4 regions of the Bacillus sp. GW823-FHT06B01 genome follow, and region 1 is predicted to be linked to each of the others. Evidence: riboswitches for the same ligand, from Rfam matches in the RefSeq annotation. Region 1 holds a riboswitch; each other region holds the start of a gene.
What was found. Region 1 has a riboswitch for S-adenosylmethionine ahead of AC1Q8N_RS14335 (LLM class flavin-dependent oxidoreductase). Riboswitches for the same ligand answer to the same signal wherever they lie in the genome.
Positions count from the first base shown of each region.

Region 1 (3,839 bases):
AACGGTACTTCCCCTAACTCTTTTGCTGCTTTTACTATATGATCACGGCCCACAGCACCAATTGTTTTCGGCACTTGTATCCCAAATTTTCTTAATGCTGCGTATTGGTTTAATTTACTTACTTCAAGACGTAATGCACGTGATCCATTAAATACTGTGCGCCCGTATCCCTCTAGCCAAGCAAGAACACCTTCAGTTAATTCAGGTGCATATCGATGCCCTCTCGTATGTGAAGAAGCACTCATACGGCTATAAAATACACCTTTTGGAGGTTCTTGTTCTAATGAAAGTGTTCCTTCATTTAAAAGCCATTCCTCATACGGTAACTCCAGTTCTTCCAGCCTTTTCACTAAATGATCCGTCCATTCCTTATTCTCATGTAATATGTAAATTTTACTCATTTGTAATCAATTCCTTTCTTTTCGCTTCAACTAATGGCATCACTTTTTCAGAAAATCGTTTCATCTCTTCAAGCTGTGGCGAAAATTGTAAAAGTAATAACGTCACACCCACTTTTTCAAAAGCAAGTATTCCTTCTGCAATTTGTTCTGGTGTTCCGATTAAATTAGGACGTAACCCGCGATTCGATACGGAATAATCATTGAGCTTCACTTGCTGTTCCAACTGCGATTTACTCACAAAATCTTGGTAACCCGCGTAACCTAACGCATCATCTTTCACATCCGTTATGCGTTTCCATTCTTCTAATGCCTCTTCTTCTGTATCACGACAAATGACGTAAGCCGCAAGCCCGAATGACTGCAATGGCTCCTCTGTAACTTTCTTTCTACGATTCTTCATATCTTCTATTTTCACAGCTACTTCTTCCACTGTTCCCCCGTGCATTACATATGCATCTGCGTGATTTACAATGACCTCTTTTCCTCTCTCGCTCTCACCACCTGCATAAAGCTTAATGCCTTGCTTTTGCACAGGTTTTGGATTTAAATGTGTATCATGAAGCTCATAAAAGTTCCCTTTATAAGAAAACTCTTCTTCTTTCCAAAGCTCCTTCAAAATTGTTACAAATTCCTCTGTGCGATCATATCTTTCATCATGTGCGGTAAATACTCCGCCGTACTGTCTCGCTTCTTCTTCCCACCATGCTGAAACTACATTTAATGTAAAACGACCATTACTTAATTGATCGATATTCGCTGCCATTTTCGCTGTAACCGCTGGATTGTGGAAGCCAGGTCTTACAGCTGTCATAATCTCTAATTTATCCGTTACTGCTGCAAGTGCTGCCGCAGTTGTCCACGCTTCTAAACTTGGTGCTGACACACCTTTTATATCATTTAAATTTAATTCCGCAATAAGAGTTGTTGAAAAACCTAATTGTTCTGCCGCTTGCGCTGTTTGTTTTGCATACTCAAACGTAGGCGGCATAGATTCATCATCTACATTTCGAAGCCATCCCCCAAAAATCGGTAACCAAAAACCGTACTCCACTACCTATTCCCCCTTTATCTTTTAGCCATAAAAAAAGCTACTCTTATCGAAATAAGAGTAGCCTTCTTGACTAAGTGAACCACTCTTATCTTTCAGGTGTTTTTTCACCTGCAGGATTTGGCACCTTTCGTCTAAAACGAGGTTGCCGAAGTTTCATAGGGCCCGTCCCTCCACTTCTCAACATAAGAATTGTTTGGTTTTCATTTATTATAATCATCAGAATAATAAAAATCAATCCTTTAATACTTATTTTTCCGATATACATTAAATGATATACGAAAAATTATATTGTTATAGATAATTATAGGGGTATTATATTGTTTTACTTGCGAATAGTTAAAGGGGTATGTTATATCATGTCGAAAACATCATATATAACCAAGTTGATTTACTTCTATCTTAAAAATACAGAAAAAGAGGTGTTAATGCATGAAAAATAAACGATGCGAGAATTGTGGTTCTACTACATTTAAAGAAGGAAGAGTTGGATTTGCTTATCATGCATATGTTTGTGAAGATGATTCCAGTAGGCTCTTTTCAGTGGGAAAACGTTCCAAACTATTAACTACATTTTGTTTAGAGTGCGGTGAGGTGAAATCATTTAGAGTGGAGAAGCCGGAGATATTTGAAGAGTAGAATAATACTAATTACATATTATAAAGATGTTTATTAATGATGGTAACATTCAAGCATTTCGCCTACCTTTAGAATTGGAATATTGAGTACTTTCATCTATAGGTGCTACTTCACTAGGAAAAATCCGTTCCTCTGTAAAGTTGCTTTCGAAATAATAGACACGAAATTTCATATAAAATGCAAATAAACAAGGAACGTATTAGTCGGTTCCTTGTTTATTTAGCTAAAGCAGACTTCTTTGGAGAACCCAAATAAAAGTTAAATCAACTCCTATTTAACTTTCCCCTTCAAATATATGACAGTAAAGAATACATCATCACGGTGTCAGCAAGCAAAAGTGTATTCTGCATTTCTGAAAACAGTAGATGGCAGATTGTGACCTGCTGAATCTGCTAAGAAAGAATATACAAGGACATCCTTAACATCATCTTTATTTCCACTAATGATGACATCAAGAAAATCTTCTATTTGGAATTCTGGCGTAAACAACACAATCTTAGTTGTTCTGTTTGGTTCTAAAGAAACAAAAGTACGAGAGATTTCAACTAACTCATTTTGAGTCGGGAAAGAAATGTTTCGACTTCTCTTAACAGTTACCGTTACATTACTAGTATGGCAGCGTGAATCATTGTTTAACATAATGTTGAGAGCAGTTGGAATAATCCCATTTTCAGAAACTGGAACTCGAAACACTCCCGTAGATTTATGAGCCATATAATCACATCCTTTCAAAATAAAATATACTTACAATATATTAGATGCAAAAAACGTTCATTTTGATAGGGACAAATTATATGATTAATATATCTATAATAACCCTCAGTATTACTAAGCCAATGATTTAAAAGATTAAAAAATATCGTGAGAACCAATTGGATGTATATTAAAAGTAAAAAAATAAGGTGTCTAAAAGATTCCCTATTTTGAGCCAATAATGAGACATTATGTTAATCTTATATGTATAGTTGCACAAAATTGAGAAACTTAAGGAGACAGATTAATTTTATGAGAAAATCATTCATATTACTTACTTTCATTCTAGTATTAGTCAGTGTTACGGCTGCTTGCACACAAGATAAAAAAGATAGTGCCGTTGAAAATGGTCCAATAGAAGAACCAACCGCAAAAAATGAAAATGAAGAATTAATAAATCTTGAAGAAAAAGAAGATATGAGCCGCTTGGAACAAGGTATTTTATTAGTTGGTGAGAGTGTTAAGGGAGGCTATTACTTGACCGCCGTTCAAAATGCATATTTAAATGCTAGTAACGATTCCGTCGTTGTTAATGTCTCTGTAAAAAATGTACGAGGTCAAACGATTGGACTATCAGAATTAAAATATAACCTAAAAGATGAAAAAGCCGGAAAGACCTATGAAGGAAAGGTGCTTGATCAAAACCTTTCTGATATACAAGTTAAACCAAATGAAACGGTAGAATTGAAAATAGCTTTTGAAGTACCAAGTACCGCAGATGAATATATGTTTTATATTGAAAGCTCTTTAGATCCTCTAGGAGCACACTGGAAAATCGATAAGCTGCAATCACAAAAAAGCTAAGTCTCAAATAAGCAAAAAGCAATGAAAAATTTGATATAGATACAAATGAATAATATATAAACATAAAACCATCGATTTAATGAATCGTTGGTTTTTTTCAAAAAATGCTCCATTAAAAACTAGGAGACAAAAAAGAACTAATCCCTAGAAGAGATTAGCTCAATACATCAAAAGCTATTATAGTACATAGTTTT
Region 1 is NZ_JBXAHR010000003.1:225,967-229,805, reverse strand. Features, by position in the region: gene AC1Q8N_RS14340 (ATP-grasp domain-containing protein) at 1-401, opposite strand, end outside; gene AC1Q8N_RS14335 (LLM class flavin-dependent oxidoreductase) at 394-1,452, opposite strand; SAM riboswitch class I at 1,535-1,641, opposite strand; gene AC1Q8N_RS14330 (hypothetical protein) at 1,882-2,088, shown strand; gene AC1Q8N_RS14325 (hypothetical protein) at 2,413-2,802, opposite strand; gene AC1Q8N_RS14320 (DUF4352 domain-containing protein) at 3,094-3,645, shown strand; gene AC1Q8N_RS14315 (SH3 domain-containing protein) at 3,838-3,839, opposite strand, start outside.

Region 2 (3,839 bases), on a different contig from region 1:
ACTTTCAACACGTTTAATCTTTGTCGGGAGCAATTTACCGACATCACTCATCATAGGATGATCGAGTTGTTTTTTATACGTATGTACAGACGCCGCTAACAAAACGGTATACGCTACAATGACAACTACTATCTTTCTTTTTTTCAAATGACACTCTCCTTGTTTGAATTTCTTTCACTACATATTGTACATATTTTTCTAAGAAGAAAATATATTAGTAACGAAAAAAGAGAGATACCCTTACTCTTTTAGGCATCTCTCTTCAAATCAATTAATTCGTTACTGGCAACTGTATGGGATCAAATTTTTCATATGATGTATATTTTATATCCGTCATAATTTTTGCTTTCTCCTTACTATTTCTACTCACAACTATATCCAATTTTAATGATTCATATTTAAAATCTTTTGTGATCATATATTCTGCATCTATCTCTTCTACCTTTGCATTTTGTGCTTCTAATGCTTTCTTCTGCGTTTCACCTATACTACCTAAAATACTCTCTGCATCTTTTCCTTTTAACCTGACCTTTAATTTATATTTGTCTCCACTTTTTTCCATCTTCATTTTTTGTACAATTTCTGGTGGGATTTCTACATTCTCTTTCACACTCTTGGCTGCATTCATCCCACTAATATTTAATTTCTCTTCTGGTATAGATATAACTTCACCTGTATTAGGATTCTTCACTTGACCAACAATTTTATCATTTACACCATAAATGATAATATCCGTACCCGAAACATTCATTTCAGCACGAGAACTCTTTGTTTTCAGCTCTATTTGTATTTTAGCCTTCATTATACTCAGTTCTTGTCCATCAGCCTTTATGTCCATATCCTGCATCACCGTTACATACTCTTCATTTTTTAAGTTCTCATACGCCTTATTAAAAATATCTTTTGCGGCTAAATCCTTCTCTTTCTTTACTGATGCCGTTTTGGGTTCACCCGTCTTCGATACTTTATCACTACTACACCCTACCCCTAAACCAATTGTAAGTAATAAACTAGAAGCTACTATAATTTTCTTCATAAAAATCCCCCTTTACCAAATAATACCACTTTTTCATCTTTTAAATCTATATGATTTCCAATGTCATTATTTAAATTCAGCTCTAAATAACAACATGTTTGATGAAAGGTTTAAATATGATGTAAATAAAAACAACGAAATTCGGGAGGTTATTATGAAAGCAATGATTTGCACAAAATATGGACCACCTAACGTTCTTCAGCTTCAAAATATAGAGAAACCTACACCTAAAAAGAACGAAGTATTAATTAAAATTCACGCAACAAGTGTATCGACTGGAGATTGTAGAATACGCGGTTTTAATAGTCCCCTCTTATTTTGGATTCCTATGCGGATCATATTAGGTTTCAGAAAACCGAGAAAACCTATACTTGGCGTAGAGTTATCCGGTGAAATCGAAGAAATAGGAACAGATGTAACCCAATTTAAAAAAGGAGATTCTATCTTTGCATTAACAGAACTAAACCTCGGTGGTTATGCCGAGTACACATGCGTACATGAAAGTGGATTAATAACATTAAAACCTACCAATGTGACGTATGAAGAAGCGGCAGTTATTCCTTTTGGTGGAACTTCAGCATTACATTTCCTGAGAAAGGGTCGTATAAAAAAAGGGCAACAAGTGCTCATATATGGTGCCTCAGGATCGGTAGGAACAGCTGCTGTACAACTTGCTAAATATTTCGGCGCAACCGTTACGGGTGTTTGTAGTAATTCAAATTTTGAACTCGTTCAATCTTTAGGAGCTGATAAAGTAATTGATTATACGAAAGAAGATTTTACTAAGAGGCGCGAGCGCTACGATATTATATTTGATGCAGTTGGAAAGTATAAAAAATCCCTTTGTACAAATGCATTAACACCCAATGGAAAATATGTATCTGTTAATGGAATGATGGCAAAGGTAAGTAAAGAGGATATGATTCTACTAAAAGAACTAACTGAAACAGAACATTTAAAACCTGTTATTGATAGAACTTACCGATTAGAAGAAATTGCTGAAGCTCATATGTATGTGGAAAAGGGACATAAGAAAGGTAACGTTTCTATTACCTTAAAATAAAATATATTCAGAAAATAACATTGACAATTCTTTTTGTAAGATTTACTATTAGTACCATATTAAAAAACTACATACACATACTCTTATCAAGAGTGGCGGAGGGACTGGCCCGATGATGCCCGGCAACCGAGCTTATGACGTATAAGCTAAGGTGCTAATTCCTGCAAAACGAGTTTTCGTTTTGGAAGATAAGAGAGGAACCTATTTTATCTATTCGGCACCTCTCTTATTTTTGAGAGGTGCTTTTTATTTTGGAACGTATATGAAGGGGGAACTATAGATGAGAAAAGTATTATTGAGCATTGTAAGTGGAGCGGTATTATTGTTAGGTGCATGTGGTGCTAATTCTGATAAAGAGGTAAAAGCATTAGATGAGAAAAAGATTACTGTCGGTGTAACTGGCGGACCACATGAACAAATTTTTGAAAAGGTAAAAGAAGTGGCAGCAAAAGACGGACTCGAGATTGATGTAAAAGTATTTAATGATTATGTAGCACCGAACGTATCTTTAGATGAAAAAAGCCTCGATGTAAATAGCTATCAAACGAAATCATATTTAGACGTATTTAAAGCGGAACGTAATATGAAATTAACTGAAGTATTTTCAACAGTAACATTCCCTATGGGCGTATATTCTAAAGACATAAAAGATGTAAAAGACTTAAAAGAGGGCGATGCAATCGCTGTACCAAATGATCCAACGAATGAACTTCGAGCTTTAAAGCTATTTGAAAAAGCAGGCGTTTTAAAAGTGGATCCAAAGGCTACAGAAAAAGCGACTGCGAAAGATGTAATTGAAAATCCAAAAAATTTAAAGATTGTTGAATTAGAGGCATCTCAATTACTGACACAACTAAGTGAAGTGAAAGCAGCTGCAATTAATACAAACTTTGCATTAGGTGCAAAATTAAGCCCTGCGAAAGATTCTATTTTCCGTGAAGGAAAAGATTCACCATATGTAAACTGGGTCGTTGTTCGTACTGAAAATAAAGATGATGCTGTTGTAAATAAATTAAAGAAAGCTTATCAATCTAAAGAAGTAAAAGAATTTATCGAGAAAAAATTTGATGGTTCAGTTTTACCATCTTGGTAGGAGCTGACGATAATGATTGAATTAAAAAATGTATCCAAAGTATTTACAACAAAAAAAGGGAATGTAGAAGCTCTTAAACCTACTTCCCTTCAAGTAAAAAAGGGCGAATTATTTGGAATCATTGGATATAGTGGCGCTGGTAAAAGTACATTAATTCGATGTGTAAATTTATTAGAAAAACCAACGACAGGAAATATCATTGTAAACGGCCAAGACTTAACAACTTTATCAGCAAAAGAACTAGCAAAATCGAGACAAAAAATCGGAATGATTTTTCAAGGATTCAACTTACTTAAAACTGTGACAGTTTATGAAAATATCGCATTACCGTTACGTCTATCTGGTCTTCCCAAAAATGAAATTGAAAAAAGGGTAGAAAAGTATTTACGTATTGTCGATCTTTTTAACCGAAAAGATGCATATCCGAGCGAACTTTCTGGCGGCCAGAAGCAACGTGTTGCCATTGCACGTGCACTATCACATGAACCGGAAGTGTTATTAAGCGACGAAGCAACGAGTGCTTTGGATCCAGAAACAACTGAATCTATTCTCGACCTATTATTAAAGATTAATGAAGAAATCGGGATCACAATTTTATTAATTACACATGAAATGAATGTTATCCAGCGTATATGTGACCGAGTTGC
Region 2 is NZ_JBXAHR010000009.1:79,308-83,146, forward strand. Features, by position in the region: gene AC1Q8N_RS27250 (FAD-binding oxidoreductase) at 1-147, opposite strand, end outside; gene AC1Q8N_RS27255 (hypothetical protein) at 272-1,036, opposite strand; gene AC1Q8N_RS27260 (NAD(P)-dependent alcohol dehydrogenase) at 1,191-2,099, shown strand; SAM riboswitch class I at 2,180-2,294, shown strand; gene AC1Q8N_RS27265 (MetQ/NlpA family ABC transporter substrate-binding protein) at 2,380-3,192, shown strand; gene AC1Q8N_RS27270 (methionine ABC transporter ATP-binding protein) at 3,205-3,839, shown strand, end outside.
Region 2: it holds a riboswitch for S-adenosylmethionine, as region 1 does, so the genes downstream of both, AC1Q8N_RS27265 (MetQ/NlpA family ABC transporter substrate-binding protein) here and AC1Q8N_RS14335 (LLM class flavin-dependent oxidoreductase) in region 1, are expected to answer to the same signal.

Region 3 (3,839 bases), on a different contig from region 1:
AAGACATCGCCTCATTCATTTTTGCTTTATATTGAATCGACACGTCACGAATTTCTGTCGCATACTTCTCATCTGTCCCTGGTGTCACAATCAAGGCATACATATCTATAATTTCATCACCTTCGCGGCTCGGAAAATATTCATGTGGTGCGGTGCTATCAAAAATTGCAAACCCTAATTCTCTTACGATAACCATATCAAGACTATTTGGATCAAATCCACAATGATATACTTCAACTTCAAATCCTTTTTCTTCTGCTGCCTTAGCTAATTTTTTAAGCATTGTTGATTTCCCAGATCCTGGGCGTCCTTTTATAAAATAACGATGTGGTAATCCCTCTGTTAAATTAGGAACAAAATCAACTGCTCCTTTCGGTGTAGCTGCCCCTAAAAACCGATGTTTCACAAGCGATTGTTTCCCGCCTTTATCTGTAAATAACTTCTGAATCAGCTGATCGGTTAGTTCATTTGCTTTATTAAAATCAATATTATTAATATATATTTTCTCCCACTCGTCATGTATAACTAGTGCCTCGTTAAAACAAGCGTAAGCAGTTTGAAAAGCCTTGCTTGCTTCTGAAACAAATCGTTCAATTTCCACCTTCTGCTTTCTTAATTTATCTGAGTCCCAAGCAACCCCTAAATTAATATACTCTTCCACAACTCCTGGCATTTTCGGCTCAATAACATGCGGTGATGTTCCATCAACAATTCCTACTTTTAACTTCGGGATAATTACACCATCAACCGATTTATTATCAGAAGAGCAGTGTAAAAATTCAATATCATATCCTTTTTCAACCCACTCGCGACCTATTGCTTTGATTAAAGAAGATTTCCCGGTCCCAGGACCACCCTTTAAAATAAATAACCTGTTTAGCCCTTTTAAATTCTCATCGTATAAATTATGAAATCCTCTAGCTGTATTTCCACCAGCGTAATAATTCAATACATTCCCTGTCACTGCACTCACTCCTTCGCAGCATTCTATTTACATAAGCTACAATATGCGAGCAACTTTATTTGGGTGAATACCTATTTTGTATTGCACGAAAAAAGGAAATGAATTACAATTTAAAGGTAGTGAATATTCAGAAATGAAAACTTAATATGTCTTTATCAAGAGAGGCAGAGGGACCGGCCCTTTGACGCCCAGCAACCTCAGTTTATACAAACTGAATAGGTGCTAATTCCTGCAAAATGCATTGCATTTTGAAAGATAAAACGTAACTATTGTGTACAAAACTCATCTTTCTTGATTATGAAAGGTGAGTTTTTTTATTTCAAAACATATATTGGAGGTATTTAAAATGAAAGTAATTGACCTATCACAAACATTTGAAAACAATATGTCCCAATTCCCTGGAACACCAAAAATCAATTTAGGAGCCATTACAAGCGTTGAAGAGACAGGCTATCAAGTTACAGACTTTCATTCTGTCGTTCATGTTGGCACGCATTGTGATGCTCCTGCTCATTTCATTTCAGGCGCAACGACTATTGATCAATTACCCCTAGATCAATTTGTAGGCGAAGCTGTTCTTATTGATGTAACTCATGTACAAGAACGAAAACTACCTAAAGAAGTATTACACAACGCTGACATAAAAGAAGGAGATATTGTTATTTTCCATTCCAATCTATCTACTAAATGGAATACAGAGGCGTATGAGCAAGAAGCTTTTTATCTTTCTGAAGAATTAGCTGAGGAATTAGTTCAATTAAAAGTAAAATCGGTCGGCCTAGATTTCATTTCTCCTGATGAAGTAACGACAGAAACATCACCAATTCATCACATACTACTTGGGAATAATATTTATTTAATTGAAAACTTAACAAACTTAGATGCCATTCACACGAAACGTTTCTTTTTCTCAGCGGCACCTTTAAAAATTAAAGATAGCGACGGTGCTTTTGCAAGAGCATTCGCTGTAATTTTTTAAACAAACTATACAAAAAAGCAAAGATCATCATTGACCTTTGCTTCTATTTTTTTTATTTAAACTAAGAAAGAATTGCTCAACACGAGGACGTAACCAAGCTAAATAATCTTTCTCTTTCTTCTTTGTACAAGCTATTTCTTCCCCATCTACCATTCCGACAAGCTCTAGCTCTAACAGTTGCCTCGTAAATGCTAACATATTTATTTCTTCTTCTGGATACTCTTCTTTTAATTTCTCCTCAATTTCCCCCAATAAAAAACCGTCACGCATCATTGCCAATGCATCAATCCAAAGTGGCGGCATTTCATATTTTTCTCCTGTAATTGTATCTTTTACAATATAATTCTTTTGCTCTTTTCGAAATTGAATCGTGTGTAAACATACAGTCGAATTTAATGTTAATTCCATCATACCACCTCTTTCATAATATCTGCATAGAAAAAAGGATGCGCGTGCACCCCTTCTTTCTCTAACACTACCGAACCGTTACATGAATAACAAATCTCATGTCGATATTTTCCTCCATTATAAACGAAGTATTTTATAAAAAAAACCCTTCTTGAAACATTTTATAAAATGTTTATATTTACACAACAAGAACACTTTTCTGAAAAATATTTTTCTCTAGCACATTATGCTGTCGGTAAAAAAATTCTACTTTCGTCCCTATTCCCATGCTACTTTGAATCGCGATACTTCCTTGATGTTCCTCAATAATTTTATATGTAATCATTAACCCAAGTCCCGTACCATTCTCCTTTGTTGTGTAAAAAGCATTTCCAATCTTCTCTAGCTTTTCCTTCTCTATACCAAAGCCTTGATCTTCAACAGGAATACACAAATGCCTTTCAGTTTTTTGATATGCACGAATATGAATATCTCCACCTTCTGGCATTGATTCCATTCCATTTTTAATAACACTTGTTTTAATTTTTTATCATCATTATTTATAACAGGTAGATTTCCATCTACTTGCAAATGAAATCTCACTCTATATTGCGCTGCATAACTTTCCATTAGTTGTACAACATATAAAAGGATTTCCTGTATCAAGCTTTTAAATTTGTTCATATAAATATTCCTCATGATCCATACAAAAACTCTACGTGTTACCTCCTTAAATTCTAAGTATGAAATTGCTTTCAGGGCAATATACAACCTTATCATACGAAAAGGAAGGAGACCTCCCCTTCCTTTTCGCTATAACTTATATCCACCTTACCCTATCATGTAGCAGACCATCCGAAAAATTATTATGTCCTATTATAAAATTATTCATATATAAATTTAGATAGTCGCCGTACTTACTTTCTGTATTTAATAATAATTCCTCGACATAGTAAGCACCTTGTCCAAAGTGGTCTAAAAGCAAACTGCACAAGCCTGCATAAATCCCGCACCCTACTTGAAAGTAAGTTGCATTCGTTTTATATTTATGAAAAACTTGGCTACTATTCATTACATTGTACATATACGTCTCGCTATTTTCATAAACGAGTAGCACACCAACCAGATCCTCCCCGGCGATTTCTTCTTCCGCTGGATTAAATACTTTACGATTCCAATTCCATAAATCTTCTACTCGATCTAAGTTCTGTCTAATTACATTGGTCGTATACTCATTAATTCGGTAGAGAAAACCCACTTCCATGTTAAAGTTTTTTCCTAAAATTAAAACTTCCTCATGTGGCATTAAACAACCATAAAACTCTTTCTCTCCTAACTTTACTTTATACTCTGAAGCATATACATCTTCATAAAAATAAAGGGGACGATGATGACTCATATACATCGGATAACTCCATATTGCTTCATCTAGAAATCGCTCTACTGCCCATGAAGCATAAAGTGTATGAGGCTTTATCAGTGCTGTACCATTCAAAAATGACGTATCAT
Region 3 is NZ_JBXAHR010000007.1:76,380-80,218, reverse strand. Features, by position in the region: gene AC1Q8N_RS25115 (PRK06851 family protein) at 1-964, opposite strand, end outside; SAM riboswitch class I at 1,114-1,226, shown strand; gene AC1Q8N_RS25110 (cyclase family protein) at 1,311-1,943, shown strand; gene AC1Q8N_RS25105 (hypothetical protein) at 1,971-2,351, opposite strand; partial or broken gene AC1Q8N_RS25100 (ATP-binding protein) at 2,530-2,993, opposite strand; gene AC1Q8N_RS25095 (S-adenosylmethionine decarboxylase related protein) at 3,151-3,839, opposite strand, start outside.
Region 3: it holds a riboswitch for S-adenosylmethionine, as region 1 does, so the genes downstream of both, AC1Q8N_RS25110 (cyclase family protein) here and AC1Q8N_RS14335 (LLM class flavin-dependent oxidoreductase) in region 1, are expected to answer to the same signal.

Region 4 (3,839 bases), on a different contig from region 1:
CCAGCTAACACTGCTTGCTGAATACTTTCTTTATCATCTTTTACAATTTCATAAGAGGTCACTGTATGCCCTGCCTCTTTTAACAATTCATGTAATAGTTGTCCGCTCTTATCTGTCTCTTTTGTACGTGTATCGGAAATCGTCACAATCTTACAACGCACTTCTTTTGGTGCTTGTTTTTTATGTTCATTAACACTCATTTTTCATCTTTCCTTTCATTTTATTGTAAAATTATGTATGAAGCGAAGAATTCAACATGATACAATATAAGTATGTTTATCCATATAAAGGAGCTTTACATGATTCAAAATATGAAACGGTCCGTACCCATTATACCATTCCTAATTATATTATCCCTTTTTCAATGTATCGCTTACGGGTTCGATATTAACTTTTTAAAATTATATGTAATTATGCCTGATGGTGGTATTCGTTACTATTTGACTAGCACATTAATTCCTCTTGCACTTGCCTAGATAGTAGATTTTATTTTTAAACGTTCTACCTTTAAATAAGGAGGTCTACTTACTATGGAACTTTATAAAAAACTAACAACAACATTCATCCTCTTATTCATCGCTTCCATTACTGTCGGATTTTCTCTAAAAGGCGCAATTCCATACGCTACATTAGTAAGCATTATATTCGCAACACTATTTTTACTAAGCAGTGCCTTTTGCGCAGGTAAAGCACGCCACATGAAAGGTTGATTACATATGTTCCAGAAGAAACCAATCCTTTGCAAATCATGTGAAAAAGAAATACAAACGTATGAAAAGGCATGGATTCATATGCCTTTTCCGGCAAGTGGCATGACGAATATGAAAAAGTATATTGAGCTAGACGGCGAAGTGTATTGTAACTCATGCATTCAAATTGTAAGTAAAACAAAATAAAAAAAGCTTTGCGCTCACGGCGCAAAGCTTTTTTTCATATATTATAGACCAGCTTGCTCTTTTAAAGCTGCAGCTTTGTCTGTACGTTCCCATGTTAGGTCTACATCAGTACGTCCGAAGTGGCCGTAAGCTGCTGTTTGTTTATAAATTGGGCGACGTAAGTCTAGCATTTTAATAATACCAGCTGGGCGAAGATCGAAGTTGTTACGAACTAGTTCTACTAGTACGTCTTCAGATACTTTACCAGTCCCGAATGTATCAACTGAAATTGATACTGGTTGTGCTACACCAATTGCGTATGCAAGTTGTACTTCTGCTTTGTCAGCAAGACCAGCTGCTACGATGTTTTTCGCAACATAACGAGCTGCATATGCTGCAGAACGGTCAACTTTCGTTGCATCTTTACCAGAGAATGCACCGCCACCGTGGCGAGCGTATCCACCGTAAGTATCAACGATGATTTTACGTCCTGTTAAACCAGCATCACCTTGTGGTCCACCAATTACGAAGCGGCCAGTTGGGTTAATGAAGAATTTCGTTTCTCCATCCATTAATTCTGCTGGAACTACAGCTTTAATTACATGCTCTTTTAAATCGCGATCGATTTCTTCCCATGTAACATCTGGATGATGCTGTGTAGAAATTACGATTGTATCTACACGTACAGGTTTACCATTTTCATCATACTCAACTGTAACTTGCGTTTTTCCATCCGGACGTAAGTATGATAATGTGTCATCTTTACGTACTTCAGTTAAACGGCGAGCTAATTTGTGAGCAAGCGAGATTGGAAGTGGCATTAATTCTTGTGTTTCATTACATGCGAAGCCAAACATTAAACCTTGGTCTCCCGCACCAATTGCCTCAATCTCAGCGTCAGTCATTAGACCTTCGCGTGCTTCTAGCGCTTGGTCAACACCCATAGCGATGTCAGCAGATTGCTCATCGATAGATGTTAAAACTGCACAAGTTTCTGCATCGAATCCGTATTTTGCGCGTGTGTAACCAATGCCTTGAATTGTTTCACGAACGATTTTTGGAATATCTACGTAAGTAGAAGTCGTAATTTCCCCCGCTACCAATACTAAACCAGTTGTTACAGTTGTTTCACAAGCTACACGTGCATTTGCGTCCTTTGATAAGATCGCATCTAAAATTGAATCAGAAATTTGGTCACAAATTTTATCTGGATGTCCTTCAGTTACAGACTCAGATGTGAACAGATGACGTTTTTTTGTCATGTGGTAAACCTCCCTACAGTAATTGTATATATTGTACGGAACTCATCCTTAATTTGCCACAAACTGCGACATACATTTATTCTCCCACACAAGCATACAGAAAAACCTTTCCTACTTTGCATAGAGGAAAGGTTTAATTTGCTACTTGCATACTGCTTTTTGCCCTTTGCTCTTATCGTTCGAGACCGTTAGCCTCGCACAGGTTTTAGCACCTATTCACCTGTATTTACCACTACAAGTGAGGTTGCTGGGCTTCATCGGGCCTGTCCCTCCGCCAGCTCGGGATAAGAGAGTATCCGTCCCAACCTATACTAAAGAAATGATATTCATTTGTCAATTAATATTCACATTTTCCTGAAAGTTTTTCTCAATACGCCTGGAATGAAATATTAATAAGGAAATAATACATTCACACAAACAAAAAGAAATAAATAGTATACATTATTTATATAATTGTGTTATACTATTGTTGGGGATTACGAGAAATATTTCATTAAATGAAAAGGATGGTATATAAATATGAGTACTGTGAATGTCCAAATTGGTTTACACGAATTATTGAACGGAAGCAATGCACAGATTCAACTAAGTGTTCCGCAATTAGTGGAAAAAGTATTAATGCGAAATGAAGGGAAATTAACTTCTACTGGTGCCGTTTCTGCTTCAACAGGAAAATATACAGGACGTTCTCCTAAAGATAAATTTATTGTGAAAGAAGCATCGGTTGCTGACAAAATTGCTTGGGGAGCAGTGAATCAACCGATTTCTGAAGAACATTTTAATAAATTATACACTAAAGTTTTAGAATACTTAAAAGAAAAAGAAGAGTTATTCATCTTCAATGGATTTGCAGGCGCTGACCGCAATTACCGCCTACCAATTCAAGTTATTAACGAATATGCATGGCACAATTTATTTGTACATCAATTATTCATTCGTCCAACTGAAGAAGAATTAACAACTCATGAATCAGAGTTCACAATTGTTTCTGCACCGAATTTCAAAGCTGATCCAGCTGTTGACGGTACAAACTCTGAAGCATTCATTATGGTTTCATTCGAAAAACGTATCGTACTAATTGGTGGTACAGAATACGCTGGAGAAATGAAAAAATCAATCTTCTCTATTATGAACTTCTTACTACCTGAACAAGATATTCTTTCTATGCACTGCTCTGCAAACGTAGGTGAAGAAGGCGACGTAGCACTATTCTTCGGTTTATCTGGAACAGGTAAAACAACATTATCTGCTGATCCACACCGTAAATTAATCGGTGATGATGAGCATGGTTGGTCTGATAACGGTGTATTCAATATTGAAGGCGGTTGCTACGCAAAATGTGTAAACCTTTCTCACGAGAAAGAACCACAAATTTTCGATGCAATCAAATTTGGATCTGTTTTAGAAAACGTTATCATTAATAACCAAACGCGTATCGCAGACTATAACGATACTACTTTAACAGAAAATACTCGTGCTGCATACCCTATGCATGCGATTGACAATATCGTACTGCCAAGTGTTGCTGGACACCCAAATACAATCATTTTCTTAACGGCTGATGCATCTGGCGTATTGCCTCCAATCAGTAAGTTATCAAAAGAACAAGCTATGTACCATTTCTTAAGTGGCTACACTAGTAAACTAGCAGGAACAGAGCGCGGCGTTACATCTCCGCAAGCAACATTCTCAACTTGCTTCG
Region 4 is NZ_JBXAHR010000002.1:114,605-118,443, reverse strand. Features, by position in the region: gene AC1Q8N_RS07560 (MogA/MoaB family molybdenum cofactor biosynthesis protein) at 1-200, opposite strand, end outside; gene AC1Q8N_RS07555 (hypothetical protein) at 300-476, shown strand; gene AC1Q8N_RS07550 (hypothetical protein) at 531-710, shown strand; gene AC1Q8N_RS07545 (hypothetical protein) at 717-896, shown strand; gene metK (methionine adenosyltransferase) at 938-2,137, opposite strand; SAM riboswitch class I at 2,307-2,428, opposite strand; gene pckA (phosphoenolpyruvate carboxykinase (ATP)) at 2,657-3,839, shown strand, end outside.
Region 4: it holds a riboswitch for S-adenosylmethionine, as region 1 does, so the genes downstream of both, metK (methionine adenosyltransferase) here and AC1Q8N_RS14335 (LLM class flavin-dependent oxidoreductase) in region 1, are expected to answer to the same signal.